One region of the Enterobacter oligotrophicus genome, then DNA from elsewhere that is predicted to be linked to it. Evidence: riboswitches for the same ligand, from Rfam matches in the RefSeq annotation. Region 1 holds a riboswitch; each other region holds the start of a gene.
What was found. A riboswitch is a leader RNA that binds a small molecule or an ion and turns the genes downstream of it on or off. The one in region 1 is predicted to bind thiamine pyrophosphate.
Positions count from the first base shown of each region.

Region 2: linked by a shared signal. The riboswitch ahead of thiB (thiamine ABC transporter substrate binding subunit) and the one ahead of thiC (phosphomethylpyrimidine synthase ThiC) in region 1 are both predicted to bind thiamine pyrophosphate.
Region 3: linked by a shared signal. The riboswitch ahead of thiM (hydroxyethylthiazole kinase) and the one ahead of thiC (phosphomethylpyrimidine synthase ThiC) in region 1 are both predicted to bind thiamine pyrophosphate.

Region 1 is NZ_AP019007.1:2,728,114-2,734,332, forward strand. Features, by position in the region: gene thiH (2-iminoacetate synthase ThiH) at 1-529, opposite strand, end outside; gene thiG (thiazole synthase) at 526-1,296, opposite strand; gene thiS (sulfur carrier protein ThiS) at 1,298-1,498, opposite strand; gene EoCCA6_RS13070 (HesA/MoeB/ThiF family protein) at 1,482-2,237, opposite strand; gene thiE (thiamine phosphate synthase) at 2,230-2,865, opposite strand; gene thiC (phosphomethylpyrimidine synthase ThiC) at 2,865-4,760, opposite strand; TPP riboswitch at 4,838-4,947, opposite strand; gene rsd (sigma D regulator) at 5,002-5,499, opposite strand; gene nudC (NAD(+) diphosphatase) at 5,595-6,219, shown strand, end outside.
Region 2 is NZ_AP019007.1:3,265,447-3,271,665, reverse strand. Features, by position in the region: gene sgrR (HTH-type transcriptional regulator SgrR) at 1-1,624, shown strand, start outside; TPP riboswitch at 1,661-1,761, shown strand; gene thiB (thiamine ABC transporter substrate binding subunit) at 1,793-2,776, shown strand; gene thiP (thiamine/thiamine pyrophosphate ABC transporter permease ThiP) at 2,752-4,362, shown strand; gene thiQ (thiamine ABC transporter ATP-binding protein ThiQ) at 4,346-5,047, shown strand; gene EoCCA6_RS15665 (DedA family protein) at 5,090-5,857, opposite strand; gene araC (arabinose operon transcriptional regulator AraC) at 5,986-6,219, opposite strand, start outside.
Region 3 is NZ_AP019007.1:851,636-857,854, forward strand. Features, by position in the region: gene EoCCA6_RS04070 (nucleoside permease) at 1-172, shown strand, start outside; gene EoCCA6_RS04075 (ADP-ribosylglycohydrolase family protein) at 169-1,173, shown strand; gene EoCCA6_RS04080 (PfkB family carbohydrate kinase) at 1,170-2,123, shown strand; gene EoCCA6_RS04085 (GntR family transcriptional regulator) at 2,097-2,843, opposite strand; gene thiD (bifunctional hydroxymethylpyrimidine kinase/phosphomethylpyrimidine kinase) at 2,886-3,686, opposite strand; gene thiM (hydroxyethylthiazole kinase) at 3,683-4,453, opposite strand; TPP riboswitch at 4,489-4,585, opposite strand; one part of gene EoCCA6_RS04100 (IS3 family transposase) at 4,832-5,742, opposite strand; one part of gene EoCCA6_RS04100 (IS3 family transposase) at 5,742-5,979, opposite strand.

The sequences.
Region 1 (6,219 bases):
CATCGAGCCCGAGGGTTTTTAGCTCTGCGTATTCGTCCTGTGACAGAGGCTGCACTTCCATCTGTAACGAGGAAAATTCACGGCGAATGGCGGGCAGGTGCTGGCGGAAGTAGTCCATCCCGACCTTGCCCTGATGCTCACCCGTTACCAGCAGGAGATGCTCGAAGCCCATCTCCCGAATGGCTGCACATTCGCGCGCGATTTCGTTTTCGTCCAGCGTTTTGCGCTTGATGCGGTTGCTCATGGAAAAGCCACAGTAGGTACAGTCATTGGCGCACAGGTTTGAAAGATAGAGCGGGACGTAAAAGCTCACCGTGTTGCCAAAGCGCTGGCGTGTGAGGCGCTGGGCGCGCTGTGCCATCGGTTCCAGGTATGCGCTGGCCGCCGGGGAGAGCAGGGCCATCATGTCTTCGCGGGACGGATGACGGGCATTTAACGCCCGTTCCACGTCAGCATGCGTTTTGCCGTTGATGCGCAGGCGAATATCGTCCCAGTTAAGCTGCCGCCAGCGATCGGTAAATGTGGTCATGAGAGTGTCTCCAGAAAACCGGTCAGCGGGCTGGTGGCCTGCGCCTGAAAACTGCGCGAGCCGGGGCCAGACTGCCGCGCCAGTAAACCTGCGTCCACCGCCAGGCGGAAGGCGCGCGCCATCATCACCGGATCGTCAGCGACGGCAATCGCCGTGTTCACCAGCACCGCGTCAGCACCCATTTCCAGTGCCTGGGCGGCATGGCTTGGTACGCCGATGCCAGCGTCAACCACCACCGGCACGGTGGCCTGTTCGATGATAATTTCCAGCATCGCGCGGGTCCCCAGCCCCTGATTAGAGCCAATAGGTGCGCCCAGCGGCATGACAGCCGCGCAGCCAACTTCCTCCAGACGTTTACACAGGACGGGGTCGGCACCGCAGTAGGGCAGCACGGTAAACCCTTGTTGCACCAGCTTTTCCGCGGCTTTCAGGGTTTCGATTGGGTCAGGCAGCAGCCAGCGAGCATCCGGGTGAATTTCCAGCTTCAGCCAGTGCGTACCGAGGGCTTCACGTGCCAGTCGGGCGGCGAAAATTGCCTCTTCAGCGGTTTTGGCACCGGAGGTGTTTGGCAGCAGCATGACGCCCGCTTCCAGCAGCGGTGCCAGAATAGCATCGCTGTGATGACGCAGATCCACGCGCTTCAGTGCCAGCGTTACCAGTTGGCTGCCGCTTTCACGGATGGCATCCACCATCAGCTGCGGCGAGGCGAATTTCCCGGTTCCGGTAAACAAATGCGAATCAAAGACTTTATCGGCAATACGTAACATTTCAGCCCCCTGCAATAACCTGAAACAGCAGGATCTGATCGCCTTCGCTCACCTGCTGGTGCTCCCACTGCTCGCGCGGCAGGATCTGTTGATTGAGCGCCAGTGCCGTCCCCGGTTTAAGCTGGCGTAGCGTCTCAAGTAGCGCGGCGATGGTGAGATTTTCGTCGCACTGCATTGGCTCATCGTTAAACAGAATGCGCATCGTGCCCTCCGCATACCGGGCAGTGGCTGGCGCGGTGAAGCGCCAGATGCCGCCAGCTACCGGAGCGGGCATCAAACAGGCGCAGCGTATTACGTTCCGTCTCCATACCGCTGAGGAGCTTAATAGCCTCCAGCGCCTGCAGAGTGCCCATCACGCCCACCACGGGGCCGAGAATGCCCGCCGTGCGGCAGTTGCGTTCTGGCTCCGCATCATCCGGCCACAGGCAGCGATAGCATCCCCGCGCCCACGGCGGTGTCAGGACCATCATCTGCCCACCGAAGCCGACTGCACTGGCGGTAATGAGCGGTACGTTCTGCGCCACGCAGGCGGTATTGATCGCCTGACGCGTGGCCATATTGTCGGTACAGTCCAGCACCACATCGGCCAGGGCGACTTCACGCAACAGGCTTTCGCCGCTGAGCCGCTCCTGGAGTGCAATCAGTTCGATATCCGGGTTTAGCAGGTTCAACCGCTGCTGTGTGATCTGTGCTTTAGGCTGGTTGATATCCCCGGTGGTAAAGAGAATTTGCCGCTGCAGATTGCTGAGGTGCACCTCGTCGTCGTCGGCCAGCACCAGCGTGCCGACGCCAGCGCCTGCCAGATAGAGCGCCGCGGGTGCGCCTAATCCTCCCAGGCCGACAATCAGAACCCGGCTGGCGAGCAGCTTTTGCTGCCCGTCAATGGCGATATCCTCAAGCAGGATCTGGCGGCTGTAGCGCATAAAATCCTGGTCATTCATCGCCAGCTCCTGCCAGCTGTAAGAGCTGTGCGGTAGCGGCCTGCCAGTCTGCCGCCTGGGTGATGGCGCTGACGACAGCAATACTGCCGACGCCGGTCTTCAGAACGGCGGGGGCGCGCTCAAGGCTGATCCCACCGATGGCGACCGTTGGATAATCCGCCAGGCGTTCGACGTGACTCGCCAGTTGCGTCAAACCCTGCGGGGCAGACGGCATCTGCTTAGTTTGTGTCGGGAAAACGTGGCCGAGCGCGATATAGGACGGGCGGGCTGCCAGCGCAATATCAATCTCCATATCATCGTGCGTCGACACGCCCAGGCGCAGGCCTGCTTTGCGGATGGCGTTGAGGTCGGTTGTCTCCAGATCTTCCTGACCGAGATGCACGCCGTAGGCCTGGTGTTTGATCGCCAGCCGCCAATAGTCGTTGATAAACAGGCGGGCATCATAGCGCCGCCCCAGTTCAATGGCGGCGACCACATCGGCCTCTACCTCGTCATCGCGTTTATCTTTGATGCGCAGCTGGATCGTGCGAACGCCTGCCTCCAGCAGGCGAGCGATCCACGCTACACTATCCACCACCGGGTAAAGCCCTAAGCGGAAGGGGACAGGGGGGAAATCAGGCTGGTACATTATGCCTCCTCTTTTTTGAGGTAGATTTCGCCGCCTTTGGCGCGGAAGGTTTCTGACATGTCCGCCATACCCACCTCGATAGTCTGCGCGGCGGCGTAGTCACGCACCTCCTGGCTGATTTTCATCGAGCAGAATTTTGGCCCACACATAGAGCAGAAGTGTGCCACTTTGCCGGATTCCTGAGGCAGGGTTTCGTCGTGATAGGCGCGGGCGGTGAACGGGTCGAGCGCCAGGTTGAACTGATCTTCCCAACGGAATTCAAAGCGTGCTTTCGACATGGCGTTATCACGGATTTGCGCGCCCGGATGACCTTTGGCGAGATCCGCCGCGTGGGCGGCAATCTTGTAGGTGATCAGACCCTGCTTCACGTCCTCTTTGTTAGGCAGCCCAAGGTGCTCTTTTGGCGTCACGTAGCAGAGCATTGCGCAGCCGAACCAGCCGATCATCGCCGCACCAATTCCCGACGTGAAGTGGTCGTAACCCGGTGCGATGTCGGTCGTCAAGGGGCCCAGCGTGTAGAACGGTGCTTCGTGGCAGTGCTCCAGCTCTTCGGTCATGTTGCGGCGGATCATCTGCATCGGCACATGTCCCGGACCTTCAATCATCACCTGCACATCATACTCCCAGGCGATTTTGGTCAGCTCGCCCAGCGTGTGCAGTTCGGCAAACTGTGCTTCGTCGTTGGCGTCGCGGATGGAGCCCGGACGCAGGCCGTCGCCCAGCGACAGGGATACGTCATAGGCGGCGCAGATTTCGCAGATCTCGCGGAAGTGTTCGTAGAGGAAGTTTTCCTGGTGATGAGACAGGCACCACTTCGCCATGATCGAACCGCCACGCGAGACAATTCCGGTCAGGCGCTTCGCCGTCATTGGCACGTAGCGCAGCAGCACACCAGCGTGAATGGTGAAATAGTCCACGCCCTGTTCAGCCTGCTCAAGCAACGTATCGCGGAAGGCTTCCCAGGTGAGGTTTTCCGCAATGCCATTCACTTTCTCAAGTGCCTGATAGATTGGCACCGTGCCAATCGGCACCGGGCTGTTACGCAGCACCCATTCGCGGGTTTCGTGGATATAACGCCCGGTAGAGAGATCCATTACCGTGTCTGCGCCCCAGCGCGTAGACCAGACCAGCTTTTCCACCTCCTCTTCAATGGACGAAGTGACCGCTGAGTTACCAATGTTGGCATTGACCTTCACCAGGAAGTTGCGGCCAATGATCATCGGCTCGGATTCCGGGTGGTTGATGTTGGCAGGAATAATGGCGCGACCGGCGGCCACTTCGTCACGCACAAATTCTGGCGTGATGTTCTCCGGCAGGCGAGCACCAAAACCTTCGCCCGGATGCTGGTGGCGCAGCACTTCGCTGCGGATGCGCTCGCGGCCCATGTTTTCACGGATGGCAATAAATTCCATCTCCGGCGTGACGATACCCTGGCGCGCGTAGTGCAACTGCGTGACGCATTTACCCGCTTTCGCACGTTTTGGCGTCAGCAGACCGGTGAAACGCAGTTCGTCCAGACCATCGTCAGCCAGACGTTCTTTGGTGTACGCAGAGCTTTGCTCGTTTAGTTCTTCGCTGTCGTTACGTGCGTCAATCCACGGCTGGCGCAGCTTTGCCAGCCCCTGCTGGACGTTAATGGCAACATCCGGATCGCCGTACGGGCCGGAGGTGTCGTACACCGGCACCGCTTCGTTAACTTCATATTGCGGCTGTTCTTTGCTGCCGCCGATAAGCGTCGGGCTGAGCTGGATTTCGCGCATCGGGACGCGGATATTGTTCTTCGGGCCGGTGATGTAAATACGTTTTGAGTTCGGGAAAGCAGTGCCTTCCAGCGTATTGATGAAGTGTTGTGCTTGTGCGCGCTGTTCGCGGCGGGTCAGTTTTGTTGCAGACATAGCTCATTCCAAAAGTGAAGGACATGGCTTGTCAGACGACGGATGAAGCAAGAGGAGATCGCCCTGGGGCGATACAAAGCAGTTTTACTCTTGTTCCCTTCGCAGGTATTAGCCTGATCAGGTTCCGCGGATCCCGAATTAACGGTCTCAGCCCGTGCTTTCACACTGGGCACTCCGACAAGAAAAATCCCCCTCGTGAGAGGGGCGACTATTTGTAAATTACTCGTTAACGACTAAGAACTCAAGCAGGCCGCGCGATGTTATCTTCATTGCTTGCGTTCAGGTCGTTATCCAACGCGAGGGCAATCAGCTTGTCTTCCAGGGTGAATCGCTCTTCCAGCGCTTCACCGAGATCGGACAGCGCCTGCTGAAACTCAAGATAGTTATCGTGATCGATCGCATTCTCAAGCGTGGAATCGTAGTAATCCATGATCTGCTGGGTATTGGCTTCCAGCAGTGGACAGAGCCTTGATGCACTTAAATACGGGTTACTGCCTTCCATTTCGCGGATAATACGTTCATAAATATTGAAATGGCCGTCGGACAGGTAGTCGACCAGGCTCTGACAAAAGTCATCCAGCGCTTTTTCATTCAGCCGCATAAACGATTCTTTGCCAGGCTTAATACCGACCAGATTGTAATACGCCACGAGTAGATGCTTGCGCACATGTAGCCAGCGATCCACCAGTGTATTACTTCCTCTAACGCGCTCAGTCAGGCTTTCTAGCTGGTTTAACATGTTCGACTCCGCAAGGTTTAGAATTGAATCGGCTTAACCAAAATGTAACCACAATGCTAACAACATGTCAGTGAAGCGAAGGTAGTGCAATAGATATGGATCGTATTATTGAAAAATCAGATCTTGGTTGGTGGATCGTCAGTCACGAACAAAAATTATGGCTGCCCGCCGGGGAAATACCCTACGGCACAGCGGAAAAATTTGATCTTGCAGGCCAGTCCGCACTGAGGATCGGTGAGTGGCAGGGTGAGCCTGTGTGGTTGATCCAACAAGCTCGTCGCCAGGATATGGGATCTGTTCGTCAGGTGCTGGATCTGGACGTGGGGTTGTTCCAGCTGGCGGGCCGTGGTGTGCAACTGGCGGAGTTTTATCGCTCGCATAAATTCTGTGGTTACTGTGGGCATACCATGCATCCGAGCAAAACCGAGTGGGCGATGCTCTGCAGCCACTGCCGCGAACGCTATTACCCTCAGATTGCGCCGTGCATCATCGTCGCTATCCGCCGCGAGGATTCCATCCTGCTGGCGCAACATACCCGTCATCGCAACGGCATTCATACCGTGCTGGCCGGGTTCGTTGAAGTGGGCGAAACGCTGGAGCAGGCGGTGGCGCGCGAGGTGATGGAAGAGAGCAGTATTAAGGTGAAGAACCTGCGCTATGTCACTTCACAGCCGTGGCCATTCCCGATGTCGTTGATGACCGCGTTTATGGCCGAATACG
Region 2 (6,219 bases), 540 kb from region 1:
CCGCCTGTGGCAATGCTGCGAGGGGCAATCGCAGGAGACCACGCTGAACGAACTGGCTGACCTGCTCAACTGTTCGCGTCGGCATATGCGCACGCTGCTCAACACCATGCAGCAGCAGGGCTGGCTCAACTGGGAGGCCGAGGCGGGACGCGGCAAGCGTTCACGTTTGACCTTCCTGTATACCGGGCTGGCATTGCAACAACAGCGAGCGGAAGATCTGCTGGAGCAGGATCGCATCGATCAGCTGGTACAACTGGTGGGCGATAAAGCGGCAGTGCGCCAGATGCTGGTCTCTCATCTCGGGCGAAGTTTTCGCCAGGGACGCCATATCCTGCGGGTGGTCTACTACCGCCCAATGAAAAATCTGTTACCCGGCACGGCATTACGTCGTTCTGAAACACATATGGCGCGGCAAATCTTCAGCGGGCTGACGCGGATAAATGAGGAAAACGGGGAACTCGAAGCGGATATCGCGCACCACTGGCAGCAGCTGTCCCCCCTTCACTGGCGTTTCTTTTTACGTCCTGGCATTCATTTTCACCACGGCCGCGAGCTGGATATGCGCGACGTCATCGTGTCTTTAGAGCGCGCCCGCACGCTGCCGCTCTACTCGCACATCACGCATATTCATTCGCCGACGGCCTGGACGCTGGATATCGAGCTTTCGCAGCCAGACAAATGGCTTCCCTGGCTGCTGGGCTATGTACCGTCGATGATTTTGCCCGCCGAGTGGGAATCGCTGAACAATTTTGCCAGCCTGCCCATCGGCACCGGCCCCTATTCCGTTTCACGCAATAACAATAATCAGTTAAAAATCCGTGCCTTTGACGACTACTTTGGCTACCGGGCGTTGATTGATGAAGTGAACGTCTGGGTGTTACCGGATATCAATGAAGAGCTCAGCGTTGGGCTGACGCTGGAAGGCCCCACTACCGGTGAAAAAGCGGTTGAGAGCCGCCTTGAAGAGGGCTGTTATTATCTGCTTTTTGATAGCCGCACCCATCGCGGCGCAAACCACGAGGTCCGCAAATGGATCAGCCACATTCTCGCCCCCGCAAACCTGATCTACCACGCAGAAGAGCAATATCAAACCTTCTGGTTCCCGGCGTACGGTCTGCTTCCTCGCTGGCACCACGCCCGACCGGTGCAGGCTGAAAAGCCCGCGGGGCTGGAATCCATCACCCTCACGTTTTACCGGGAGCATGTCGAACACCGTTTTATTGCCAGGATCATGAGCAAACTGCTGGCGGCCGTTGGGGTGACGCTGGAAATCCAGGAAGTGGACTATGATGAATGGCATCGCGGCGATATCGTCAGCGATATCTGGTTAAACAGCGCCAACTTTACTCTGCCGCTCGATTTTTCGCTCTTTTCGCATCTGTATGAGGTGCCGCTGATCCAGCGCTGTATCAACCGTGACTGGCAACAGGACGCCACCCAGTGGCGTGCGGGTGAGATGAACCTGGCCGCGTGGTGCCAGCAGCTGTTATCCGAACAGGCCATCGTGCCGTTGATCCACCACTGGCTGATGATTCAGGGCCAGCGCAGTATGCGCGGTTTGCGGATGAATACGCTGGGCTGGTTTGATTTTAAATCCGCCTGGTTTGCGCCGCCGGAACCATAACACTTTCGTAATATTCACCAAATCATTACAATACTGCCGTTCTCAACGGGGTGCTGCATCACTGATGTGCGCTGAGATAATACCCGTCGAACCTGATCCGGATAACGCCGGCGAAGGGATTTGAGGCTGTCGCTCAAAATCCTTTGCCACTCAACTTTGAGGTGCAAAGTGTTAAAAAAATGTCTTCCCCTGCTGGCGCTGTTTGCGCTGCCTGCTTTTGCTAAGCCCGTTCTGACGGTCTACACCTACGACTCCTTCTCCGCAGACTGGGGCCCTGGCCCGGTGGTTAAAAAAGCCTTTGAAGCTGATTGCAACTGCGAGCTGAAGTTCGTGGCGCTGGAAGATGGCGTCTCGCTGCTTAACCGTCTGCGCATGGAAGGGAAAAACAGCAAAGCCGATGTGGTGCTTGGGCTGGACAACAACCTGCTGGAAGCCGCCACGCAAACCAAACTGTTCGCCAAAAGCGGCGTGGCGGCAGATGCCGTTAACGTCCCTGGTGGCTGGAAAAACGATACCTTTGTCCCGTTCGATTACGGCTACTTTGCTTTCGTCTATGACAAAAATAAGCTGAAAAACCCGCCGAAAAGCCTGAAAGAGCTGGTCGAAAGCGACCAGAAATGGCGCGTGATCTATGAAGATCCGCGTACCAGTACGCCTGGCTTAGGGCTGCTGTTATGGATGCAGAAAGTTTACGGAGATAACGCGCCGGAAGCCTGGCAGAAGCTGGCGGCCAAAACCGTGACCGTCACCAAAGGCTGGAGCGAAGCCTACGGTCTGTTTCTGAAAGGAGAAAGCGACCTGGTGCTGAGCTACACCACCTCCCCGGCCTACCACATTATCGCTGAGAAGAAAGACCACTACGCCGCCGCCAATTTTGCTGAAGGCCACTACCTTCAGGTAGAAGTGGCTGCGCGCACTGCCGCCAGTAAACAGCCGGAGCTGGCCGAGAAGTTCCTGAAATTTATGGTCTCCCCGGCGTTCCAGAATGCGATCCCGACAGGCAACTGGATGTACCCGGTGACCAACGTGACGCTGCCAGCAGGCTTCGACCAATTGACCAAACCGCAAACGTCGCTGGAATTTACGCCGCAGCAGGTCGCCACGCAGCGTGCAGCATGGGTAAGTGAATGGCAACGCGCCGTCAGCCGCTGATTCCCGGCTGGTTAATACCTGGGCTGCTCGCCGCCATCCTGATGGTGGCGGTCAGTCTGGGCGCATTTCTTGCGTTGTGGTTTAACGCGCCAGAAAGTGACGTGCCCGCACTCTGGCACGACAGTTATCTCTGGCACGTAGTTCGCTTCTCTTTCTGGCAGGCATTTCTCTCCGCGCTGCTGTCGGTGATCCCGGCCATTTTCCTCGCCAGATCGCTTTACCGCAGGCGTTTTCCCGGCAGGCAGGCGCTTCTCCGTCTGTGCGCTATGACGCTGATCCTGCCCGTTCTGGTGGCAGTGTTCGGTATTTTGAGCGTGTATGGTCGTCAGGGCTGGCTGGCCTCACTCTTTGCGTCTTTAGGTCTGGAGTGGACCTTCTCCCCCTACGGGCTGAAGGGCATTCTGCTGGCGCACATCTTTTTCAACATGCCGATGGCAACACGGCTCTTTTTGCAGGCGCTGGAGAATATCCCCGGCGAACAACGTCAGATTGCCGCCCAGCTCGGCATGCGCGGCTGGTCGTTCTTCCGTTTTGTCGAATGGCCATGGCTGCGACGTCAGATCCCGCCCGTCGCCGCGCTGATCTTCATGCTCTGCTTCGCCAGCTTTGCCACCGTGCTTTCTCTCGGCGGCGGGCCGCAGGCCACCACCATTGAGTTGGCAATTTATCAGGCGTTAAGTTACGACTATGACCCTGGCCGTGCGGCGTTGCTGGCGATGGTGCAGATGGTCTGTTGCCTTGCGCTGGTGTTGCTGAGCCAGCGATTAAGCAAAGCGATTCCACCAGGCAGCAATCAAATCGCAGGCTGGCGCGATCCGCAGGACAGCCTGCACAGCCGCATCACCGATGTTTTTCTTATCGTGCTGGCGCTGTTGCTGTTGCTCCCGCCATTGATGGCGGTCATCGTCGATGGGCTGAACCTCAATCTGGTGTCCGTGTTGCAACAGCCAGTCCTCTGGCAAGCGACCTGGACCTCGCTGCGGATTGCGCTGGCCGCCGGGTTGCTATGCGTCATACTGACCATGATGCTTTTATGGAGCAGCCGTGAACTCTACGCCCGCCACGCCCGTAAAGCCGGGCAAACGCTGGAGCTGACGGGGATGCTGATCCTGGCGATGCCGGGCATCGTCCTGGCGACGGGCTTCTTTTTACTGTTCAACAGCACCATCGGCCTGCCGGAAAACGCCGACGGCATCGTCATTTTCACCAACGCCCTGATGGCCATCCCTTACGCACTCAAAGTGCTGGAAAACCCGATGCGCGACGTGAACAACCGCTACATTTTGCTGTGTCAGTCTCTGGGAATGCAGGGCTGGCAACGGTTAAAGGTTGTGGAGCTACGCGCCCTGAAACGCCCGCTGGCACAAGCGCTGGCGTTTGCCTGCGTGCTCTCGATCGGTGATTTTGGCGTGGTGGCGCTCTTCGGCAATGAAGATTTCCGCACGCTGCCGTTCTGGCTGTATCAACAGATTGGCTCTTACCGCAGCCAGGACGGTGCCGTTACTGCGCTGTTACTGCTGCTGCTGTGCTTTGCGTTATTTACCGTTATCGAAAAACTTCCGGGGCGTGATGTTAAAACTGATTGATGTGACCTGGCTTTACCGGCATCTGCCGATGCGTTTTACCCTCTCCGTCCGCCAGGGTGAGATGATTGCGGTGCTTGGCCCAAGCGGCGCAGGAAAAAGCACGCTGCTCAATCTAATTGCCGGTTTTCTGCAACCGGCAAGCGGGGCGATCGTGATTGAAAACCACGACCATACCCGCACGCCGCCCGCGAAACGTCCGGTGTCGATGCTGTTTCAGGAAAACAACCTGTTTAATCATCTTACGGTTAGACAAAACATCGCCCTGGGGATGCATCCGGGACTCAAGCTGAACAATGCCCAGCGCGAAAAGCTGGAGCTCATTGCCGCGCAAATGGGGATAACCGACTTTCTCGACAGGCTGCCGGGCGAGCTTTCCGGCGGGCAACGTCAGCGTGTGGCGCTGGCGCGCTGCCTGGTGCGCGAACAACCGGTTCTGCTGCTGGATGAACCCTTCTCTGCGCTCGATCCCGCGTTACGTCAGGAAATGCTGGCATTGGTGCAGGATATCTGCCGCCGCCAGCAGCTTACGATGCTGATGGTGTCGCACAGTATCGAAGATGCCGCACGCATCGCGCCACGTTCGGTGGTGATCGCGGAGGGGCGCATTTTGTGGGATGGCGAAACAGAAGAACTGCTTAGTGGTAAAGCGGGGGCATCTTCACTGTTAGGCATTCGTGCGGTCTGATGCCCTCACCCTGGCCCTCTCCCGGTGGGAGAGGGAAATACCTTAACGGCTCACCACCTTCAACAGGATCTCACCGTACACCGGCATTAGCGGATGGCGAATCAGTGCGACCAGCGCCACTATTGCCACGCCCAGCGTCAACGGCGCGAGCCACAGCAAGCGCGAGCGCGGAAGGTAGCGCGTCAGGCGATCGACATTCGCTTTGGCGCTGCGCCATAACCGCCAGCAGAGCCATACCGCCAGCCACAGCAGCAGTGCCGTTGCCAGCAATAACCACTTAAACTGGCCGCTTTGCGCATCGGCCGGGATATCAATAGCGGCACCGGCCAGAATCCCCGGCAGGAAATAGAACGGCGGCCAGAAGACACAGCCGATAATGTTCGGCACCACAAATTTCGCGACGGGCAGATCCAGCATCCCGGCCACCATCGGCACGATCGGACGCGTTGGCCCGACAAAGCGGCCCACGAGGATCGTGAACATGCTGTGCTGATGCAGCGCATGTTCGGTTTTATCCAGCAGCGCTTTGTTCTTTTTCATGAACGACCAGCGGTGCAACGGTTTCTTAAAGCGCCAGCCCAGCCAGAAAGAGATCCAGTCGCCCAGTAAACAGCCGATAATCCCGGCCATCCACGCCTGCCAGAAATTAACTTCACCGCTGCCAATCAGCGCGCCCAGTCCCGCCATCATCACCGTACCGGGCAAAATCAGCCCGACCAGCGCCAGCGATTCCAGAAACGCCACCAGCGCCACGGCGATGAGCGAGTACATAACGGACTGGGTGATAAAATGTTCCAGCAATGCCTGCATAACTATTCCAGTCAGAAAACGAATCAGGGATTCTGCTTAGCGCCCTGCGCCGCGTCAAGGCATCAATTGTCTGAATAGTTTACAGGGCGCGTTCTGAGTTCACCTGTTTGTTTATCTTTTTTTACCGTTTATTCACATCCTGCACGGAATTCGCTGGGGCTGGCTCCGGTGCATTTTTTAAACACGCGGGAAAAATAGAGCTGATCTTCAAAGCCCACGTTACGCCCCACGGTGGCAATGGGCATTCGGGTGGTGCTGAGCAGCAGCTTCGCCTGGCTGATACGCTGATCCTCGCGCCAGCTCAGCACGCTGACGCCCAGCTGCTGGCGGAAAAGGTGCGACAAACGTGACGGTGAGAGGCA
Region 3 (6,219 bases), 1.9 Mb from region 1:
GCCGGTGAATGGGCTGACCTTCAACTGGGCCGGAATGTGGACATTTGGCGGGATCATGATTGCCGTGATCGCCGTACTGTTTATGCTGTTTTTCCGCGAATCGGATAAAGAGATCACCGCAATTGAGGTGGTTGATGGCGATACCGCGCTGACACAAGGGGAAGTTAAATGAAACAAGAACGTATTCTCGGTGCGCTTTACGGGCAGGCCTTAGGGGATGCGATGGGCATGCCGTCGGAACTGTGGCCGAGAAAACGCGTGAAAGCACACTTCGGCTGGATCGACCGCTTCCTGCCCGGTCCGGCAGAGAATAACGCGGCCTGCTATTTCAATCAGGCAGAGTTCACCGACGATACTTCAATGGCGCTGTGCCTGGCCGATGCGATTATCGAGTGCGACGGACAAATTAACGCGGATGTTATCGGCAAACATATTCTGCGCTGGGCGCTCGATTTCGATGCGTTTAATAAGAACGTGCTCGGTCCGACGTCGAAAATTGCCCTCAACGCTATTCGTGACGGCAAGCCGGTGAGCGAGCTGGAGAACAACGGCGTGACCAACGGTGCGGCGATGCGTGCCTCCCCGTTAGGCTGTCTGCTGCCCGCCACTCGTCTGGAGCACTTTGTTGAGCAGGTGGCGCTGGCCTCCAGCCCGACGCATAAATCTGACCTTGCGATTGCCGGTGCGGTCGTGATTGCCTGGGCGATATCGCGCGCCATCGACGGAGAAAGCTGGCAGAACATCGTGGATGCCCTGCCGGGTATCGCCCGCTATGCGCAGGAGGCGAAAACCACCACCTTCAGCGCATCGCTGGCGGCACGCATTGAACTGGCGCTCAAAACCGTGCGGGAAGCCAACGGCATTGAATCGGCCAGCGAGCAGGTGTACCAGCTTGTTGGGGCGGGAACCAGCACCATCGAATCCGTTCCGGCGGCCATTGCGATGGTTGAACTGGCAGGCACCAACCCGAACCGCTGCGCAATATTGTGCGCTAACCTCGGCGGTGATACGGACACCATCGGCACGATGGCGACGGCGATCTGCGGCGCGCTGCACGGTGTGCAGGCCGTTGACCCGGCGCTTAAGGCGGAACTTGACGCCGTTAACTCGCTCGATTTTGGTCATTATTGCGAGAAACTGCTGCACTATCGGGAGCAACGGGAGGGCGTATGAGTTATTTTGCCGAACGCCTTGCAACATTACACGCCACACGCCCGGTGACGGTGCTGGGCGCGGCGGTGATTGACGTCATCGCCGACGCTTATGCCCTGCCGTGGCGCGGCTGTGATATCGAGCTAAAACAGCAGGGTGTGAATATCGGCGGCTGCGCGCTCAATATCGCCATCGCCCTGAAACGGCTCGGGATTGCGGCACAAAACGCCCTGCCCGTCGGCCACGGCGTGTGGGCGGATATTATCCGTAACGCAATGGCGAAGCAGGATCTGCACAGCGCCGTGGAAGCCGAAACGGGCGATAACGGCTGGTGTCTGGCGCTGGTAGAGCCTGACGGTGAGCGCACCTTTATGTCGTTCAGCGGTGTGGAAAATCAGTGGCAGCAGGGCTGGCTGGATGCGCTGAACGTCCCGGCGGAGAGCCTGGTCTATCTGTCCGGCTATCAGCTGGCATCCCCTTGCGGCGAGCTGCTGACGGCCTGGCTGGAAGGGTTGCTGGGCGTCACTGCGTTTATCGATTTCGGCCCGCGCATCGCAGATATTCCCGACGCGCTGATGGCGCGGATCATGGCCTGCAAACCGATTGTGTCGCTCAACCGCCAGGAGGCGGAGATTGCCGCGGAAAGACTGGCTGTGAATGTTGAAAACCTGGGTGCAGAGTGGCAGCAACGATTCGGCTCAGCCCTGATTGTGCGTCACGACAAAGACGGTGCCGCCTGGTATGACGGTGACGCTTCGGGTTACGTTCCGGCGTTTCCGGCAACCGTCGTCGACACTATCGGCGCTGGCGACAGCCATGCGGGCGGTACGCTGGCCGGGCTGGCGGCAGGCTGGTCACTGGCGGATGCGGTACTGCTGGGCAATGCGGTTGCTGCATGGGTGGTCAGCCACCGCGGCGGGGACTGTGCGCCTGGGCGCGAGGAACTACTCCTCGCACACAAAGACGTATAGATCGCTGCGACAGTAGCTGATGCTGTACTCAATCGGCCGGTGCTGTTGGTCAAGCGCAACCTGCTTGATCACCAGCACCGGTATTTTGTCATCCATCTTTATGTGCGCCTGGAACTCGCTGTCCGGCATACGGGCGCTGACGCGCGAACGGGTGCGCTGTGGGAAGATATTCTGGCTGCGGAAGTAATCGTACAGCGAGATGCCAATCGCGTCCGGGTCGGGGATTAAGCCTACCGGAACCCAGGACTCTTCAATCGATACGGCATCATCATCAACGTAGCGGATGCGTTTAAGCAAAAAGACGTCGCTTTCCGCCTCTATCGACAAATGGCTGGCGACCTCTTCCGGGCATTTCACTACCCGTTTGTTGACCCACAGCGTGTTAGGCTTTTGTCCGCGCAGCACCACCTGTTGAGAAAATCCGCGCGCCTCTTTCAGCGAATACTCAAAGATATTATTGATTTGCGTTCCGTAGCCGCGCGCGCGCGTCACCACGCCCTCTTTTTCCAGCGCCTGCATTGCTTTGCGCACGGTAATGCGCGACACGCCAGTTAACTGACTCAGGTCCCGCTCGCCGGGCAGAATATTCCCGTGTTCCAGCACACCGCTGCGCACCGCGTTTTTTACCGTTTCAGCAAATTTCAGGTACAGCGGCGTGTTGTCCGGCGCGGCAATCCGTTCATTCAGTAGAGCGATTAACCGGGTATGCGCTTGTTCCATCTCTGTTTTTCTCAGGCCTGATGTTTCCAGCCAGTATACGGCTTACCACCAGGCATGAAAATGGTGTACCGGTCCAATACCGTGACCAACCTCCAGAGTATCGGCTTTTGCCAGCGCGGCTGAGAGCCAGTCTTTGGCCTCGCGCACGGTATCGGCCCAGTTATCATGCCGTGGACGCAGCGCCGCCAGTGCGGCAGAGAGCGTACAGCCCGTGCCGTGGGTGTTTTTGGTCTGCACGCGCGGGGCAGTGAAACGCAGCTCGCCGTCACGGGTGAAGAGCCAGTCCGGGCTTTCCGCATCATCCAGATGACCGCCTTTCATCAGCACCGCGCCACAGCCCATCACCAGCAGCGCGTTTCCCTGCTCTTTCATTTCGCGTTCGTTTTGCGCGTGCGGCGCATCCAGCAGCGCTGCAGCTTCAGGAAGATTTGGCGTAATGAGCGCGACCTGCGGCAGCAGTTTTTTACGCAGCGTTTCAACGGCGGACGCGGATAACAGCGGATCACCACTTTTTGCCAGCATCACGGTATCAAGCACCACATTTTGCACCTGGTAACGCGTTAGCCGTTCTGCCACGGCTTCCACAATATCGGTCTCCGCCAGCATGCCGATTTTAGTGGTATCGATGCGCACATCGCTGAATACTGAGTCAAGCTGCGCGGCGACAAAGTCCGGCTCAATGCGGTAAACCGACTGCACACCACGCGTATTTTGCGCCACCAGTGCCGTAATCACAGAACAACCGTATGCGCCCAGCGCGGAGAAGGTTTTCAGATCGGCCTGAATGCCTGCCCCGCCACTTGGATCGGTGCCGGCAATAGTGAGTGCGTTAATCCGTTTCATGCCTGTTCCTCCAGGTTATAAAGCGCGTCCAAAAAAGCGCTGGCAAAACTGCCGGGGCCACGGGAGTGCGCTGTAGCAACGCTTCCGGCGCGCTTCATAAATCCACAGGCAGCAACCACGTTATCCAGCCTGTCGCCAGGCAGTGAACAGCTGGCTGCCACAACCGCCGAAAGCGCACAACCAGTGCCCACCACGCGGGTCATCAGCGGATCGCCACCCGTTACCGTGCGGGTTCGCTGCCCGTCGGTGATGTAATCCACCTCGCCAGTGACCACCACAATCGCATTCGTCTGACGTGCCAGCGCCTGGGCAGCAGGCAGCGCCGTGGCGGCGGTGTCGGCGGTGTCGACGCCACGCCCGCCCGCGCTCATCCCCGCCAGCGCGAGAATTTCAGACGCATTGCCGCGAATGGCTGCAGGTTTAAGGGAAAGAATGTGATGGCAAAAACGGGTGCGAAACGTCAGCGCGCCGACTGCAACCGGATCGAGCGTCCAGGGTTTGCCTGCCGCCACAGCGCTTTCAATCGCCCGGCGCATCGACTGGGCGCGCGGCGCGGTGAGTGTGCCGACGTTGATAAGCACCGCATCGGCAAGCGCGGCAAACTGCTCGGCTTCTTCGGCTTCAATCACCATCGCCGGGGATGCGCCAAGCGCCAGCAGAACGTTGGCCGTAAAGGTTTGCACGACATCGTTGGTCATACAGTGCGTGAGCGGGGAATGGGTTCGGAACTGATGTAAAACGTGTAAATCGAGCAGGTCAGGCTGCATGGTATCGCTCCTGCCTTGCGTGAAGAAGCGATGACCGGGAAGGCATCTGACTTCCCTACGCTGGCATTATCCAGATCAGGTAATACGGGTATTTCTCAGCCCATCAGCGATGGGGCACCCCGAGTCATGAAGATTGAATCTCTATACTTTTTGCCAGCTTAGGGGAAGTGGGTTGCTAACGCAAGCCCGCCCTTCCGGTTATCGCTTCTTCACGCTGTACCTCAGTTTGTACCCCATATCTGTATGACAAAATTTATTGATTATCTAAACGTGCTTCTAAAAACGCCTCGCGTAGAAAACGTCACTGAAGAGTTTCGTCAGTGTAGTTCCTAAGTGTTCTTTTTTTCTGGATGCGGCTGGTGAATCGCCACGGATAATCTAGACACTTCTGAGCCGTTGAAAATATTGATTTTCATATTCCGTCGGTGGCATCTGATCACTCGAACCATGCCGACGCTTACTGTTATAAAACATTTCGATGTAATCAAAAATATCGCTGCGGGCTTCTCCCCGCGTCCCGTAGGTCTTTTTCTTTATCCGTTCACGCTTCAGTAGCTGGAAAAAACTTTCTGCAACTGCGTTGTCGTGACAGTTACCACGACGGCTCATACTGCCCTCCAGTCCGTGTGATTTCAGGAACGACTGCCACGCATGGCTTGTGTACTGACTACCCTGATCAGAATGAACCAGCACCTGTTTTTGGGGGTTACGTCGCCACACGGCCATCAGAAGCGCATTCAGGACAATATCTTTGGTCATCCGGGGTTGCATTGACCAGCCGATAACTTTGCGCGAGAACAGGTCAACAACTACGGCCAGATACAGCCAGCCTTCGTGGGTTCGGATGTAAGTTATGTCCGTTACCCAACGTTCATCCGGTGCTTCCGGGTTGAACTGCCGCTGGAGTCTGTTGGGTGTCACGATACTGGCTTCATCTTTACGCGCTCGTGGGCTTCGATACCCGACCTGAGCCTTTATCCCGGCACGCTTCATTAGCCGCCAGACACGGTTAATTCCGCATTGTTGCCCGCTATCTCGCAGGTCGAGATGGATCTTGCGATAGCCATAAACGCAACCGGACTCCAGCCAGAACTGTTTGATTTGTCCTGTCAGCCTGAGATCCGCCTGATGCCGTGGTGAATGCGGCTGTTGAAGCCAGGTGTAAAACCCACTCGGATGAACATTCAGCACCCGACAGAGTAGACGAACAGGCCAATAACAGGAGTTGTCACGGATAAAGACGTACCTCAGTCGGACAGCTTTGCGAAGTACGCCGCGGCTTTTTTTAATATATCCCGTTCGTCAGTAACCCGCTTCAGCTCCTTCTGGAGTCGGCGGATCTCGGCCTGAGCATCTGACTGCTCTTTGTTGGTGGAAGAGTCCGGCCCGTACTTCTTTATCCAGGCATAAAGACTGTGGGTAGTGATATCGAGACGTGTTGCAACACTGGAAACAGAATGGTCACGATCAACAACCTGTTTGACAGCTTCAATTTTAAACTCTTCAGGATAACGCTTACTGCTCATGTGCACCTCTCTTAAAGCCATTTTAAATGACTCTGAGGCGTCTGTTAAACCCGTGGCGATTCAATTTGAACAACTCTCTGATATTTGAGAATTCCTAATGTCATATTGGGGAGGTCCCCAAAGTTAACGTTTAACAGCTTAAATAACCACGCTAATAATCCACGGAAAGTAGGCCTTTCTGAATGAAGCATACACTAAACCCTGTGTATGCCTTCATATCTTCAGAATTAAAATTAATTA